DNA from 3 places in the Pantoea sp. nfd-35 genome. Region 2 is predicted to be linked to each of the others. Evidence: predicted binding sites of a transcription regulator. Region 2 holds the regulator's gene; each other region holds the start of a gene.
What was found. Region 2 encodes CRP, which controls carbon source genes, mostly activating them, when cyclic AMP is high. Its sites were predicted from a motif close to ATGTGANNNNNNTCACAT; they were not measured.
Positions count from the first base shown of each region.

Region 1: the regulator CRP is predicted to act here: its motif matches at 2,863-2,880, upstream of epd (erythrose-4-phosphate dehydrogenase).
Region 3: the regulator CRP is predicted to act here: its motif matches at 1,798-1,815, upstream of yrbN (protein YrbN).

Region 1 is NZ_CP122403.1:895,534-901,343, reverse strand. It holds gene fbaA (class II fructose-bisphosphate aldolase) at 1-340, opposite strand, end outside; gene pgk (phosphoglycerate kinase) at 450-1,613, opposite strand; gene epd (erythrose-4-phosphate dehydrogenase) at 1,665-2,684, opposite strand; gene tkt (transketolase) at 2,992-4,986, opposite strand; gene loiP (metalloprotease LoiP) at 5,257-5,810, shown strand, end outside.
Region 2 is NZ_CP122403.1:429,174-434,983, forward strand. It holds gene P9J57_RS01950 (YccS/YhfK family putative transporter) at 1-2,038, opposite strand, end outside; gene crp (cAMP-activated global transcriptional regulator CRP) at 2,097-2,729, opposite strand; gene P9J57_RS01960 (OsmC family protein) at 3,033-3,437, shown strand; gene P9J57_RS01965 (phosphoribulokinase) at 3,467-4,336, opposite strand; gene P9J57_RS01970 (YheU family protein) at 4,398-4,616, opposite strand; gene P9J57_RS01975 (hydrolase) at 4,621-5,637, opposite strand; gene P9J57_RS01980 (LysE family translocator) at 5,692-5,810, shown strand, end outside.
Region 3 is NZ_CP122403.1:3,974,315-3,980,124, reverse strand. It holds gene pnp (polyribonucleotide nucleotidyltransferase) at 1-703, shown strand, start outside; gene nlpI (lipoprotein NlpI) at 833-1,717, shown strand; gene yrbN (protein YrbN) at 1,822-1,902, shown strand; gene P9J57_RS18415 (DEAD/DEAH family ATP-dependent RNA helicase) at 1,895-3,787, shown strand; gene P9J57_RS18410 (luciferase-like monooxygenase) at 3,879-4,889, opposite strand; gene P9J57_RS18405 (U32 family peptidase) at 5,002-5,810, opposite strand, start outside.

The sequences.
Region 1 (5,810 bases), 470 kb from region 2:
TGGCGCAGTGGTCGGTATGCAGGATAACCGGCACGCCGTACTGCTCAGCCATCAGATGCACGTGGTGTGCGCCAGAGATGGCACCGAAAATCGCTGCGCCCTGTGGCTTGTCTGTTTTAAAACCTTTACCGGCGATGAATGCAGCACCACCGTTGGAGAACTGTACGATAACCGGCGCTTTTACTTTCGCCGCGGCTTCCAGTACAGCGTTAATGGAGTCGGTGCCGACGCAGTTGACCGCAGGCAGAGCGAATTTGTTCTCTTTCGCTACTTTGAAGATCTTCTGAACGTCATCACCAGTGACAACGCCGGGTTTTACGAAATCAAAAATTTTAGACATGATTGTGTCCTGTTTCGTGACCGGTTATCCCCGATACGGGGACAGCGATTTAAACGCCCGGTTTCGGGCGAGTTTTCAGGCGATGCCGTAGGGCACCGCCCCCAAAGGATTACTGCTTCGCACGCTCTTCCAGCATGGCTACGGCAGGCAGTTTTTTGCCTTCCACGAACTCCAGGAAGGCACCGCCGCCGGTAGAGATGTAGGAGATTTTGTCTTCGATACCGAACAGGTCGATAGCCGCCAGCGTATCACCGCCGCCCGCCACTGAGAATGCTTCGCTGTCTGCAATGGCGTTAGCCACAATCTCGGTGCCTTTGCGGAAGTTCGGGAATTCAAACACGCCCACCGGGCCGTTCCACAGAATGGTTTTGGCATTCTTCAGGATGGTCGCCATGGCCTGAGCGGTTTCATCACCGAAGTCCATAATCTCTTCGTTATCTGCGACTTCCGAAACCTTTTTCACGGTTGCCGGGGCAGTTTCAGAGAATTCCGTGCCAACACGTGAATCGGTTGGAACAGGAATGCCGTACTGATCGCGCAGGCCTTTAGCCGCGTCAACGAAGTCTGGCTCATACAGCGATTTGCCCACGTTGTTGTCGATAGCGACAAAGGTGTTGGCGATGCCGCCGCCGACAATCACGGTATCGGCAATCTTCACCAGCGACTGCAGCACGTCAAATTTGGTTGAAACCTTAGAACCACCGACCACAGCCACCAGCGGGCGCTCAGGGTTCTTCATCACTTTACCCAGCGCTTCCAGCTCAGCTGACAGCAGCGGGCCAGCACAGGCGACAGGGGCAAATTTGCCAACGCCATGCGTGGATGCCTGGGCGCGGTGCGCGGTACCAAAAGCATCCATAACAAAGACGTCGCACAGCGCAGCGTATTTCTTAGACAGCGCTTCGTCGTCTTTCTTTTCGCCTTTATTGAAGCGAACGTTTTCCAGTACGACCAGTTCGCCCGCGCCGATATCGACGCCGTCGAGGTAGTCTTTCGCCAGGGTAACCTGAGTACCGTTCAGTTTCTCTTTCAGGTAGTTCACTACTGGCAGCAGTGAGAATTCTTCGTTGTATTCACCTTCGGTCGGACGACCCAGGTGAGAGGTAACCATCACTTTGGCGCCCTGTTTCAACGCCGCTTCGATAGTTGGCAGTGAAGCACGAATACGTGCATCTGACGTCACTTTCCCTTCTTTCACTGGTACGTTGAGATCGGCGCGAATTAAAACGCGTTTGCCAGCAAGATCCAGATCGGTCATCTTAATTACGGACATGGTGAACCCTCTCGTTGATTCTCATAAGTTTTGCCAGACGCAAACCGCGTCTTACCTGAAACCGCTTGCGGCCATCGCTAACGTTGTGTCGAGCATTCGGTTAGCAAAGCCCCATTCGTTGTCACACCAGACCAGGGTTTTGATCAGATGCTGACCGCTGACCCGCGTTTGTGTACCGTCCACAATGGCACTGTGCGGATCATGGTTGAAATCTACTGAGACTAACGGCAATTCTGTATAGTCAACTATACCACGAAATGCCCCTTCTGCCGCGCTTTGCAACAAGGCGTTAACCTCACAGGCCCGAACGGGCTGGCGCACGGAAACGCTGAGATCAATGGCCGTCACGTTGATCGTCGGTACGCGAACCGCGATGGCTTCGAAGCGATCGTTAAATTTCGGAAAAATACGCGCAATGCCTGCCGCCAACCGGGTATCCACCGGGATGATAGACTGACTGGCCGCACGCGTACGGCGCAGATCGCTGTGGTAGGCGTCAATCACCTGCTGATCGTGCATCGCCGAATGGATAGTCGTTACCGTCCCCGACTCGATACCAAAAGCGTCATCCAGTAGCTTAATCACCGGAATAATGCAGTTAGTGGTACAGGATGCATTAGAGACAATACAGTCCGTTTGTTTCAGTTCCTGCTCGTTAACGCCGTACACCACGGTTGCATCAAGATCGTTCCCCCCTGGATGGGAAAACAGCACTTTCTTCGCTCCTGCACGCAGATGGGCTTCGCCGTCATCACGGGAACCGTAAACGCCTGTGCAGTCCAGCACCACGTCAACGTTAAGCTCGCCCCAGGGCAGTTCGTCCAGTCCGGCACGATGCAGAATACGGATAATATCGTCTCCGACCCACAGCTGATCCCGCTCCTGACGCACATCCAGCGCGAAACGCCCATGACTGGTATCGTACTTTAGCAGGTGCGCCATGCCCGCAGCCTCAGCCAGTTCGTTAACTGCCACCACTGTGATCTCCGCGCGGCGGCCCGTTTCATACAGTGCACGCAACACGTTGCGCCCAATGCGACCAAAGCCGTTTATCGCTACCCGAATGGTCATCTTTCTCCTGCCAAACCAGACTGAAAAAAAGGTGCAGATAGCCTGAGCGTTTCACTGCATTTTGTACAGGAGATTCTTAGCCCGACCGCAGGCAAAGCAGCCTAAACTGAAACGGTTCAGCTAGGATAATAGAAGGAAGGAATAACGGGAATGATTGCGATCAAGCGGGCTGCGTATTTTTGGATCTACATCACAAAATTACGCAAAAAATCGCTATTACTACAGGAATAATTTTGTCGATAAGGGGGCAAACTGCGCCCCCTTTCATCTGGGCACAGGCGAGCCTTCACTCGCCTGTGCCCTTCTGTCAGGCCAGCAACGCTTTTGCTTTCGCGACTACGTTGTCTACCGTGAAGCCGAAGACTTCAAACAGCTTCTCAGCTGGCGCTGACTCACCAAAGGTGGTCATGCCGACGATAGCGCCGTTCAGGCCGGTATATTTGAACCAATAGTCTGCAATACCCGCTTCAATAGCAACGCGAGCGGCAACGGCCTTCGGCAGGACAGATTCACGATACTCTGCAGACTGCTTGTCGAACGCATCCGTTGATGGCATGGAAACCACGCGAACCTTACGGCCTTCATCGGTCAGTTTCTGATACGCAGCCACAGCCAGTTCAACTTCTGAACCGGTGGCGATCAGAATCAGCTCTGGCGTGCCCGCGCTGTCTTTCAGCACATAACCGCCGCGGGACACGTTTGCCAGCTGCTCTGCGGTACGATCCTGCTGCGCCAGATTCTGACGAGAGAAGATCAGTGCGCTTGGACCATCTTTACGCTCAATCGCATATTTCCACGCCACTGCTGATTCCACCTGATCACACGGACGCCACAGGCTCATGTTTGGTGTGGTACGCAGGCTCGCCATCTGCTCTACCGGCTGGTGCGTCGGGCCATCTTCGCCCAGGCCAATAGAGTCGTGGGTATAAACCATAATTTGACGGATTTTCATCAGCGCGGCCATACGGGCGGCGTTACGTGCATACTCAACAAACATCAGGAAGGTCGCGGTATAAGGCAGGAAGCCGCCATGCAGCGCCAGACCGTTGGCAATCGCGGTCATACCGAATTCACGCACGCCGTAGTGAATATAGTTGCCGGCAGCGTCTTCATTGATGGGCTTAGAGCCAGACCAGATGGTGAGGTTACTGGGTGCCAGATCAGCCGAACCGCCCAGATATTCTGGCAGGATTTTACCAAAGGCTTCGATCGCATTTTGTGAGGCTTTACGGCTGGCGATTTTCGCCGGGTTAGCCTGTAACTGCTCGATAAACTTCTGCGATTCCTGCTGCCAGTTAGCCGGCAGTTCGTTGCTCATGCGGCGCGTAAATTCTGCAGCCAGCTCTGGGAAGGCACTGGCATAGGCCGCGAATTTCGTGTTCCACGCATCCTCTTTCGCCTTGCCTACTTCCTTAGCATCCCACTCAGCATAAATGTCTGAAGGAATAACGAAAGGCGGATAGTCCCAGCCTAACTGTTTGCGGGTGAGCGCAATCTCGTCATCTCCCAGCGGTGCGCCGTGTGAGTCGTGGGTCCCCGCTTTATTCGGTGAACCAAAACCGATCACAGTTTTGCACATCAGCAGTGACGGCTTGTCGCTCACCGCTTTCGCTTCTTCAATGGCTTTCGCGATGGCGTCGGCATCGTGACCGTCAACGCCGCGCACCACATGCCAGCCGTAAGCTTCGAAGCGCTTCGCGGTGTCATCGGTGAACCAGCCGTCAACATGACCATCGATAGAGATACCATTGTCATCATAGAATGCCACCAGCTTGCCCAGCTTCAGCGTACCCGCCAGCGAGCACACTTCGTGTGAGATGCCTTCCATCATGCAGCCGTCGCCCATAAAGACCCAGGTATTATGATCTACGATCTCATGGCCCGGACGGTTGAACTGTGCTGCCAGCGTGCGCTCCGCAATGGCAAAACCTACGGCGTTAGCGATGCCCTGCCCCAGCGGACCGGTCGTGGTTTCCACGCCCACGGTATAGCCATATTCAGGGTGCCCCGGCGTTTTAGAATGCAACTGACGGAAGTTTTCCAGCTCGCTAATCGGTAAATCGTAGCCGGTAAGGTGCAGCAGGCTGTAAATCAGCATCGAACCGTGACCATTGGACAGAACAAAACGGTCGCGATCGGCCCAGTGTGGGTTGGTTGGGTTATGATTGAGATAGCCGCGCCACAAGACTTCGGCGATATCCGCCATGCCCATCGGGGCACCCGGATGTCCCGATTTAGCTTTTTGCACTGCGTCCATACTTAACGCGCGAATGGCGTTGGCAAGATCTTTACGAGAGGGCATCTTCTACTCCAGTTCGGATTAATGATTTGCGCCTTAACCTGTTGTAATTAATCAGCTATCGGGCAAAGCACGGGGAAAAGTTTCACCACAATGTACATGAAAAACGGGGCAAAAGTAATGTCGTAAAACGCTAAATGTTCCCGCTTCGTCTGGCTTTTCCAGTCATGTCTGCTAGCAAAAAGGTTTATCACGAACTATAACCTGTTGGTTAAACCACCTTGTACGGATTCAGGTGTTTGTTTTTTATCTTGTTACTTATGGGACGACAGAATGAAAATTCATAAAATGGCACTGGCTCTGGGCCTGGTTGCGCTGCTTAGCGGCTGTGAGGGTGTAAATAGTAATGGTCTGCTGCAATCCGGCGCACAGGCATTTCAGGCTTACACGTTGAGCGATGCTCAGGTTAAGCAGCTTAGCGATCAGTCCTGCGCCCAAATGGACAAAGAAAATCAGGTCGCGCCAGCTGACAGCGAGTACCAGCAACGGCTGAATAAAATCGCTGCGGCACTGGGCGACAACATCAATGGTATCCCGGCTAACTACAAGGTTTACCAGACCAAAGACGTTAACGCCTGGGCAATGGCCAATGGCTGCATCCGCGTTTACAGCGGACTGATGGATATGATGACCGACAATGAAGTCGAGGCGGTACTGGGCCATGAAATGGGCCACGTTGCGCTGGGTCATACGCGCAAAGCGATGCAGGTCGCCTTCACCACAACGGCAGCACGCACCGCGGCGGCATCGGCTGGCGGTATTATTGGTTCGCTGTCACAGTCGCAGTTGGGTGATATGGGTGAAAAATTAGTAAATGCCCAGTTCTC
Region 2 (5,810 bases):
GATGAGGCCGCTGGTTCCAGGCCAGAGAAGAGATCGTGTGCATGACTTTCAGATGCTCCAGGATGCGCCTGACGTGCTGCTCCAGTACCGTGACCGGCCCCTCATTTATATCTTCCACGCCCTGTAGCAGATCCGTCTGCGAACTTTCCCCATCATATTCCAGCCTTTGCTGACACCGTTGCAGGGCGATCTCGCACCATTGCAGGTAGTGCTCAGCCAGCGTGGGCGGCAGCATGGTATGTTCACGTGCCAGAATGGTCATGGCGTTAATGTGCTCCACGATAAACTGGCAGTGCGTGACCCATAAGCGCATATCCTGCAGGTAGCGTGAATTAAATCCCGGCTCCTGCATGGCCTGATTCAGGGAGTTGAATACGGCGTTATGCGCCTGGTTGACCTTAACCCGCTGGTAAGCCAGCGCATCGGGTGACTGCTCCGGGCCCAGCAACATTCGCAGGGCATCCTGACAGGCCTCCAGCGCATCATGGGCATTCTGGCGCAGCAGGGCACTTTGCCACTGCGGCCACAGCCATAACATGCCCCCAAAGGCGATCAGGCAGCCCATCAGCGTATCCAGCAGGCGGGGCAGTAAAAACTGTGCCCCGTTAAGGGAGAGCAGTTGCAGCGTATAAACGGCCGTAACCGTAAATCCCACTATTGACCAGCCGTAAAACTGGCGGGTAAAACGGTAGCTGATAAAGGTAATCACCAGCATGATGCTCAGCACCAGCGGTTCAGGCACATCCAGGCGTAGCGACGCCGCCGCGATAGCCAGTCCGGCAAAGGTTCCCAGGGCCCGGTGCTGAATACGTACGCGGGTTGCGCTGTAGTTGCTCTGGCTGACAAACATGATGGTCATCAAAATCCAGTAGGGCTTAGGAATCGAAAAGAACACGGCCAGGGCGCTGCCCAGCATCAGCATGACGGAAAAACGCCCGGCCGTTCGCAGTGCGGAAGACCGCAGCGACAGATAGCTCCGCAACGCGGGCAGCAGCGGTAAACGACGCTGGCGATCGGCCATCAGGTCGCGTTGATAAAGCGGCTTTTGGGTTCGAAGCACCCGGGCGATACGGCTGAAATGATAGAGACAGAAGTTACCCACCGGATTGTCCGGATGCTGAAGGGCGATTTTCTCCAGCGCACCCAACTGCTTGTCCATATCGAAACGACCAGAGAGTTGGTGATACAGAATATCGTCGGCCAGCGCGCGCAGCCGGGCTGAAATCGTTCTGGCGTTCCAGCGGATGACGGCTTCAGCATGGCTTTGCTCGACCAGCTTCTGGACCTCTTCCGGCTGATGCAGGCTGACGGAGATATGCTCCTGCAGATCCAGTGCTACCTGAAACGCCCGGGTCAGGCGTTTGTGGCTGTGATCGCGACTCGCAGACAGCATATGCATTTGCTGATAGCAGGTGTTGATCAGATCGATCGCTTTTTGCTGACGCGCCAGCAGGGGCGGCAGGGCTTTTTCCGGATCGGTCAGCTGCGTCAATAAGCTGTACTTGGCGTCACAGTAATTTGCCAGCTCACGGTAGATCAGGCTCAGGCTTTCGCGCATCGGCTGCTCTTTCCACAGCCAGAACCAAAACCAGTTGAACAGGCCATACCAGAGCGTTCCACCGATATAGAGCAGGGGCGGAACGTAAATGGGCATACGGCCAATCAGGCTGAGGGTAAAAATTGACGCGATTAACGTGCCGGGCAGCAGTCGGGCGTGCAGCGGACTGATCTCTCCGGTGACGCCAAGCAGCAAAGGCAGGGCAAACAGGATGAGCGGCAGCGGCACGTCTTTAAGCAGCAGCCACTGCATCAGTAAACTGCCAAGGGCAAACAGGCTGCCGCCGATGATCAGGCGTTTAAAGAAGCGTTTGTGGGGCGTGTCCAGACCGGCAATGTTGCAGCAGGCGGGAACCAATGAGAACAGCAATCCTTTTTGCAGATCGCCGAACAGCCAGCCGAGCGCTACGGGAAGGCACAACACCAGCGTCTGGCGCAGCGCATAGTTAACTTCGGGGTGATAGATTATTCTTCGCCACATCGGCTCAACACAAGACATTCACGGCATAATGTCGCCATCACGCCGTGAACAGTCAGGCTTAGCGTGTGCCGTAAACAACGATGGTTTTGCCGTGTGCGGAGATCAGGTTCTGATCTTCCAGCATCTTCAAAATACGGCCCACGGTTTCACGTGAACAACCAACGATTTGGCCAATTTCCTGACGAGTAATTTTAATTTGCATGCCGTCAGGATGCGTCATGGCATCTGGCTGTTTAGCCAGATTAAGCAACGTTTGTGCAATGCGTCCGGTCACATCCAGGAAAGCGAGATTTCCCACTTTTTCTGACGTCACCTGCAGACGGCGAGCCATCTGAGAAGAAAGACGCATCAAAATATCCGGGTTAACCTGGATGAGCTGACGGAATTTCTTGTAGGAAATCTCTGCCACTTCGCACGCAGTTTTCGCACGTACCCAGGCGCTGCGCTCCTGACCTTCTTCAAACAGGCCAAGCTCACCAATAAAATCGCCTTGATTCAGATAAGAAAGAATCATCTCTTTGCCTTCTTCATCCTTAATCAGTACCGCGACGGAACCTTTCACGATGTAGTAAAGCGTTTCGGCTTTTTCACCTTGGTGAATCAGCGTACTTTTGGATGGATACTTGTGAATATGGCAATGGGACAGGAACCATTCAAGTGTAGGGTCTGTTTGCGGTTTGCCGAGAACCATTCGCTATTATCCTCTATTGTAATCGTGCCCAAAATACAGGGCTCAGTTTCCCTGCCAGGCGATGAAAGCGTTAAGCGTGTTTCCATTCAGGAAATTATTCGGGCTGCATTTGCGCAGAGCGCATCATTCTTCCCGGCTTCGTCTTCGGATGACGAAAAATATTTTCAGCACTGTTTGTAGCACAGCTTTCGCCGACTGTCTTGTGTTGTCTCGCTTCAGCAATAAGGCTGATTTCTCCGGATTGCTGTTTACCAGGCAAAAGCGTACTCTGACGCAAAAACAGGGCATTCTGGGGGCCAGATTATGCAGGCAAGAGTCAAATGGGTTGAAGGGTTAACATTCCTCGGCGAGTCTTCGTCCGGACATCAGGTCTTAATGGACGGCAATTCCGGCGATAAAGCGCCCAGCCCTATGGAAATGGTGCTGATGGCGGCCGGCGGATGCAGCGCCATTGATGTGGTATCAATTTTGCAAAAAGGTCGCAACGATGTGGCTGATTGCGAAGTAAAACTCGAATCAGAACGTCGGGAAGAAGCGCCTCGCATCTTTACCCGCATCAACCTGCATTTTATCGTCAGTGGAAAAGCACTTTCAGATAAAGCCGTCGCGCGTGCGGTCGACCTTTCAGCTGAGAAGTATTGCTCGGTTGCCATTATGTTAGGCAAAGGGGTGGAAATTACCCACAGTTACGAAGTTATCGAGCTGTAATTATTCAGAGGCCAGCGCGGCCTCTGATTTTATTCAATGCGTTTGCCTTCCATGAGCCGTTTTACCAGCGGTGCCATAATTAATTCCATCGCCAGCCCCATTTTCCCGCCAGGTACAACCAGCGTGTTGATATTGGAAATAAACGATCCCTGCAGCATGGCCAGTAGGTAGGGAAAATCAATATCTTCCAGCCCCTGAAAGTGGATGACGACAAAACTTTCATCCAGTGAAGGAATGGTGCGTGCCGCAAAGGGGTTAGAGGTGTCGACGGTTGGAACCCGCTGAAAGTTAATATGGGTGCGTGAGAACTGCGGCGTAATGAAATTGATGTAATCTTCCATTGAGCGCACCACCGAATCCATTACGGCTTCACGCGAATGACCGCGTTCACCGGTATCGCGTACCAGCTTCTGAATCCACTCCAGGTTAACGATGGGGACGACGCCGACCAGTAAATCCACTTTTTCAGCGACGTTGTGCTGAGCCGTCACGACGCCGCCGTGCAGTCCTTCATAAAACAGCACGTCCGTATCCGGTGGCAGCGGCTGCCACGGGGTAAAGGTACCTGGCACCTGATTCCAGGGCACCGCTTCGTCGTAGGTATGCAGGTATTTACGTGACTGGCCCTTGCCCTGATCACCGTATTCAACAAAGGTCTGCTCCAGCAGACCGAAATCATTCGCCTCCGGGCCAAAGTAGCTGATATGGCGACCCAGATCGCGCGCCTTACGGATAGCCATATCCATTTCAGGCCGGGTAAATCGGTGGAAACTGTCTCCTTCCAGCTCGGCCGCGTGCAAATTGAGTTGCTGAAAAATTTTACGGAATGCGAGGCTGGTGGTAGTGGTTCCGGCACCGCTGGAACCTGTTACCGCGATAATCGGATGACGTGCCGACATAGTGAAACTCCCTGTGAAATCAGGCGATGAGCATTGTTAGCACGATTTTTCGTTCTGTGCATCAGCCACGGAACTCACTTTTGCGCATGATGTTGACCGATTCGTGAAGCTCAGACCAGACCAGCACGACTTCACCTTGCTGCAGCTGGCGTCGCACATTGGCGACTTTTTCGGTCAGGCTGAGTTCCTGTTCGCCGTAGTCGGTACCTTCGCGCAGAACAAAGGCTTCAATAACGTTTTCAAGGGTTTCGGGAGAAACCTGTTGCCAGGGAATAATCACAGGGTTAGCTATCCAGATAAGGGGAAATCCACTGCGGCACGCGCTGTTCCAGCCACAATTCAGGCTGACGCAGGGTACCACTCACAAATCCAACATGACCACCGTGTGTTGTCAGCTGATAGGTAATAGTGGCAGATAACTGGTCATTCTGCGGGATCACCTCATCGCTCATAAAGGGGTCATCTTTTGCATGGATAATCAGCAACGGTTTTGTCACCGATCTCAGCAACGGCAGGGCGCTGGCACGGCGATAATAGTCCGTGGCGTCGGCAAAGCCATGCGCCCGGGCCGTGATGGCGTCGTCAAAATCACGCAGGCGACGCAGGGCATTCAGCTGACTGAGATTGACCGGTAAGGTGTCGGGCCATGCGTGCAGCTTGCGCCTGGCATTCTTTTTAAGCTGGCTCAGCAGGTAACGCTGATAAATTTGGGAAAACCCGCGTTCCAGTCGGGCGCTACAGGGTTCAAGCATCAAGGGTGCCGAAACGATAACGCCGGCATCCAGCGCAACGTCACTGCCCTGTTGGCCCAGCAGGCAACCCAGCATATTCCCGCCCAGCGAAAACCCCACAGCTGCAGTAGGAACCTGTCCCCAGCGGGCCTTCAGCCAGGTCAGGAAAAAGCGTGCATCTTCCGTCTCGCCGGAGTGGTAAATCCGGTTTAGCCTGTTCGGCTCGCCGCTACAGCCGCGAAAATGCATCACTACGGCCAGCCAGCCACGTTGCCTGCAGACTTGCATCAGGCCATGGATGTAGGGACTGTGGAAGCTTCCTTCCAGACCATGAAACAGCACCACGCGTGGTTTATGCGCGGCAAACTGTGGATCTTCACTCCAGGCCAGATCGACAAAATCACCATCGGGTAAATCCAGCCGCTGCCAGTGAGGCGTTAACGCTAGAGTACGGCGGAACAGGCGCGGCAGTATGGTTTGCACATGCGGATTGGTCAGGCCGCGCATGGGGCTGAACGCCGCGCCGTCCGGGCCCGAAAATTTCATGTTGTAAAGGCTTGTCTGTTCCATATCACACTGTTAGCTTCGATAAGTTTTCACATAATGGAGGGAGAACCCGGATTAATGGAACTCAGTCTTTTTTTATCAATGTTAGGGTTTCTCTGGGTCGCGGCGATTACACCCGGACCTAATAATATGTTACTCACCGCCTCGGGCGCCAACTTTGGCTTTTTCCGAACCCT
Region 3 (5,810 bases), 870 kb from region 2:
TGTCCTGTCCGACATCCTGGGTGATGAAGATCATCTGGGCGATATGGACTTTAAAGTCGCCGGTAGCCGTGAAGGTATCACTGCGCTGCAGATGGACATTAAAATTGAAGGCATCACCCGCGAGATCATGCAGGTTGCGCTGAACCAGGCCAAAGGTGCGCGTCTGCACATTCTGGGCGTAATGGAACAGGCTATCAGCACGCCGCGTCAGGAAATCTCTGAGTTCGCACCGCGCATTTACACCATCAAGATCAATTCAGACAAGATCAAAGATGTGATTGGTAAAGGCGGTTCTGTGATCCGTGCGCTGACCGAAGAAACCGGTACAACCATCGAAATCGAAGATGACGGTACCGTGAAAATCGCAGCAACCGATGGTCTGAAAGCGAAAGAAGCGATTCGTCGTATCGAAGAGATCACCGCAGAAATCGAAGTGGGCCGTATCTACAGCGGTAAAGTCACACGTATCGTAGACTTTGGTGCCTTCGTCGCTATCGGCGGTGGTAAAGAAGGTCTGGTGCATATTTCTCAAATCGCCGATAAGCGCGTTGAGAAAGTGACTGACTATCTGCAGATGGGTCAGGAAGTCCCGGTGAAGGTGATGGAAGTCGATCGCCAGGGCCGCGTACGTCTGAGCATCAAAGAAGCGACAGAAACCAAGCCTGAAGCTGTTGCAGCTGAGAGCGCACCTGACGCTGAATAAGTCTTTCCTGATTTGCCTCTCCTTGCCTGGCAGGGAGAGGCTTTTGTGTCATCGCGAGGGCGGGAATCCTTGTGCACAGCAGGCGGATAACAGGATGGTTGTCCCAATGTTTGTATTCGGGAGTGGGAAATGAAGCCTTTTTTGCGCTGGTGTTTTGTTGCGACAGCTTTGACGCTGGCAGGATGCAGCAACTCCAATTGGCGTAAGAACGAAGTTCTTGCAGTACCTTTACAGCCCACACTGCAACAGGAAGTGATTCTGGCTCGCATGGAACAAATTCTTGCCAGTCGAGCCCTTACCGATGATGAACGCGCACAGCTGTTATATGAGCGCGGAGTGTTGTATGATAGTTTGGGTCTGAGGGCATTAGCGCGGAACGATTTTTCGCAAGCGCTGTCTATAAGACCAGATATGCCAGAAGTGTTTAACTATCTTGGTATATACTTAACGCAGGCGGGCAACTTTGATGCCGCCTATGAAGCGTTTGATTCTGTACTTGAGCTTGATCCAACTTACAACTATGCGCATTTAAATCGTGGTATCGCCCTCTATTACGGCGGTCGATACAAGTTAGCGCAAGATGATCTGCTGGCGTTTTATCAAGACGATCCTAACGATCCTTTCCGCAGCTTGTGGCTCTACCTGGTTGAAAGCAGGATGGATGCCGACAAAGCAAAAGTGGCGCTTAAGCAGCGTTACGACAAAGCGGTCAAGGACCAATGGGGATGGAATATTGTCGAGTTCTACCTGGGCGACATCAGCGAAGCAACACTGATGGAACGTCTCAAGGCGGACGCAACGGATAACACCTCGCTCGCTGAACATCTCAGTGAAACCAACTTCTATTTAGGTAAGTATTACCTAAGTCTGGGGGAGAAGGACAACGCAGAAGCGTTGTTCAAACTGGCGGTTGCCAACAACGTGAATAACTTTGTTGAACACCGATACGCATTGTTGGAACTGGCGCAACTCGGCCAGGCACAAGACGATTTATCAGAATCTGACCAGCAATAGCTGACGAACTTTTTTGCCTGTAAAACCTGTCAAGTCATCATCTTCAGGGATGAGGGCTTTTCTGTTCGTCAAAACTTCTAATTTGAGCCGGTTCACACTTTTTGATGAAAATGACTGAAAGTTTTCACGACGAGTTATGTAGACTGGCCGCCGCAATCAACGAGGCACGTGTACTACATGACTGATATTCAAACCACTTTTGCAGAACTTGGCCTGAACGCCGAACTCCTTGAATCACTGAACGGCATGGGCTATGTCAAGCCATCCCCAATCCAGGCTGAGTGTATTCCTCACCTGCTGGCGGGCCGTGACGTATTAGGTATGGCGCAGACCGGGAGTGGTAAAACTGCAGCGTTCTCGCTGCCGCTGTTACACAACATCGATCCAACTGTTAAAGCACCGCAAATTTTGGTGCTGGCACCGACCCGCGAACTGGCGGTGCAGGTAGCTGAAGCTGTTACCGAATTCTCTAAACATATGCGCGGTCTGAACGTGGTTGCCCTTTACGGCGGCCAGCGTTATGACGTGCAGTTGCGCGCCCTGCGCCAGGGACCACAGGTTGTCGTAGGTACTCCAGGCCGTCTGCTGGATCACCTGAAACGTGGCACGTTAGATCTGTCTAACCTGCGTGGTCTGGTGCTGGACGAAGCCGATGAAATGTTACGCATGGGCTTCATCGAAGACGTTGAAACTATCATGGCGCAGATCCCAGAAGGTCATCAGACCGCACTGTTCTCTGCCACCATGCCAGAAGCGATTCGTCGTATTACCAAGCGTTTTATGAAAGATCCGCAGGAAGTGCGCATTCAGTCAAGCATGACTACGCGCCCAGACATCAGCCAGAGTTACTGGACGGCTTACGGCCGTAAAACTGACGCGCTGGTTCGCTTCCTTGAAGCAGAAGACTTCGATGCTGCGATCATTTTCGTGCGCACTAAAAACGCAACGCTGGAAGTGGCTGAAGCGCTGGAGCGCAGCGGTTACAACAGTGCGGCACTGAACGGCGATATGAACCAGGCACTGCGTGAGCAGACGCTGGAGCGCCTGAAAGATGGTCGTCTGGATATCCTGATTGCTACCGACGTTGCGGCCCGTGGCCTGGACGTTGAGCGTATCAGCCTGGTTGTTAACTACGATATTCCGATGGACGCAGAATCTTACGTTCACCGTATCGGCCGTACCGGTCGTGCTGGTCGTGCAGGTCGCGCACTGCTGTTCGTAGAGAACCGCGAGCGTCGTCTGCTGCGTAACATCGAACGCACCATGAAGCTGACCATTCCAGAAGTTGAGCTGCCAAATGCAGAACTGCTGGGTCAGCGTCGTCTGGCTAAGTTCGCGGCAAAAGTTCAGCAGCAGCTGGAAAGCAGCGATCTGGAACAGTACCGTGCGCTGCTGGCGAAGATGCAGCCTGAAGAAGAGCTGGATATCGAAACGCTGGCTGCTGCGCTGCTGAAAATGGCACAGGGTGAGCGTCCGCTGATCGTTCCTGCTGATGCACCACGTCCAGCGCGTCGTGAATTCCGTGAGCGTGACGATCGTCGTGAGAGCCGTGATGCACGTGGTCCACGCGAAAGCCGTGATGGCGACCGTCCACGTCGCGAACGTCGTGACGTTGGCGATATGCAACTGTACCGCATTGAAGTGGGCCGTGACGACGGTGTTGAAGTGCGTCATATCGTGGGCGCAATTGCCAACGAAGGCGATATCAGCAGCCGTTACATCGGTAACATCAAACTGTTTGGTACGCACTCCACCATCGAGCTGCCGAAAGGCATGCCAGGTGACGTGCTGCAGCACTTTACCCGTACGCGTATTCTGAACAAGCCAATGAATATGCAGCTGCTGGGTGATGCTCAGCCGCACGAAGGTGGCCGTGGCGAGCGTCGTCCTGGCGCCGGTGCTGGCGAACGTCGTGGCGGCGGTGCACGTCCTGAAGGTCAGGGCCCGCGTCGTTTCTCTTCTGAGCGCCGTGAAGGTGGTCGTGAAGGCGGACGCAGCTTCAACCGCGAAGGCGGTCGTGGTCCACGTCGTGAAGACGGTGCGGCTGCACCACGTCGTCGTGACGCGTAAGCGAGCTAAATCGTCGTAATAAAAAGGGAAGCCTGCGGGCTTCCCTTTTTTTGTCCTGCTTCTGGCTTATCCCAGAAGGGCGGCTGCTGATTTACAGGCTGCGTGCAGCGTCCATCGCCAGCTTAAACGAGTGCAGACGGGCTTGCGTATCGTAAATCTGACCGTTAACCATTATCTCATCCGCCTGGGTTTCACGCAGCAGTGAAGCCAGTCCGTGACGCACTTTCTCGACATCCCCTACCAGCGACATGCTCAGCGCCTGCTGAACGCCATACTGTTCTGACGGCGACCACAGGCTGTCCATGTTCTGGACCGGGGCAGGCAGCGGGCCCGGCTTGCCGCGGCGCAGATTAATAAACTGCTGCTGCATTGAAGTGAACAGGAAACGCGCGTCACTTTCGCTGTCAGCGGCAACCACGTTAATGCACACCGTAGCGTACGGCTCGGCGAGACGGGCTGAAGGCGTAAAGTTCTCGCGATAGACATGCAGAGCCTGGAACAGCTGGTCCGGTGCAAAGTGCGAGGCGAAGGCAAACGGCAGTCCCATTTTGGCCGACAGCTGTGCGCTGTAAAGGCTGGAACCCAGCAGCCACACCGGAATTTTCAGGCCTAAACCGGGCACCGGCTGAACAGGTGGCTGCGCGCCGGCTTCCGCATCAAACCAGTCGATCAACTCAGCGACATCGTCCGGGAAGGTATCGGCCTGAATGCCCGACAGGTTGCGGCGCAGGGCCAGCATGGTGCGCTGATCCGAGCCGGGGGCGCGGCCTAATCCCAGATCGATACGGTCGGGATAAAGCGAGGCCAGGGTGCCGAACTGTTCTGCAATCACCAGCGGCGCGTGATTCGGCAACATAATGCCGCCCGAACCCAGACGCAGCGTTGTGGTGTTCGCGGCCAGATAGCCAATCAGCACAGACGTGGCGGCACTGGCAATGCCGGTCATATTATGGTGTTCAGCCAGCCAGTAACGTTCGAATCCCAGGGCTTCAGCCTGACGCGCCAGCGCGAGTGAATGGTGAAACGCATCACGAGGCGTGGCGCCCTGAGGAACAGGGGCAAGATCGAGTACGGAGAGGCGAACGCTTTTTTTCTCAGACATGAGTACTCCAGAGTGTATAGCGCAGGTGTCATACCCTGCGCCATCAAGTATTGCGTAACATCCGCCATATTAAAACTTTTTACACTCGCCGTATGTTGCCTGTATGTGCCTTTCAGTCTCCAGCCTGCAAAACCATGCCCGGCAGCTTGCGCCAGTAGCCATTACAGTCCCGATTTTTCGTCAGATCCAGGGGGGCCTGCCCCTCTTCATTTGCGCGGAAACGGTCAATAAGGCTTAAGGTTTCCTCATCCTGAGGTGACAACCGCACGATATCTACATAGTTGTGCATACCAACCAGATCGTTCCCCAGGTTATAGCAGTAACCGCTCAGAGTCTGGATACCGTTCAGGACGAAAACCTGTTGCGATTCCTGTGAGAGGACCCGGCGTCCATGGGGATAATGAATACAGCAGGTTTCGCAGGCATCTTTGGCGCGATTCTCCGAACGTGCTGTAAAGCAGCGGGCTGACAGGGCCAGCGGCAAATGACCATAACCCAGCACCTCCACCTCGAACTGCTGGCGGATGCCTCTTGTCTCACACTGCTGGAGCAGCTCCACTAGCCAGTCGCGCGGCATTTCAACGGGCAAGCACCAGCGCGTCATGCCCTCTTTGACTAAAAGCTGCAGCGTATCGGCGTTATAAACATTGAGCGTGGGTCCCGCAACGAAGGGCAGCTTGCGCTCTGCCGCCATATTCACGGTGCCCAGGTCGTTGGCCTCAATAATAAACTCGCCGTTCTCTACATAGCGCTGTAGCTCTTTGAGCTCAGAAGGGGATTGCAGCAAAGCCAGCGTGCTAATGACCACCTGCTTCCCACGGGCTGACAGCATTCGTGCTAAATCCATCCAGGCGGCAAAAGGCGTGGCGCGTCGCTTGCTGCAGACGGCTTCCCCAAGACAAACAATGTCAGCGCTGCTGT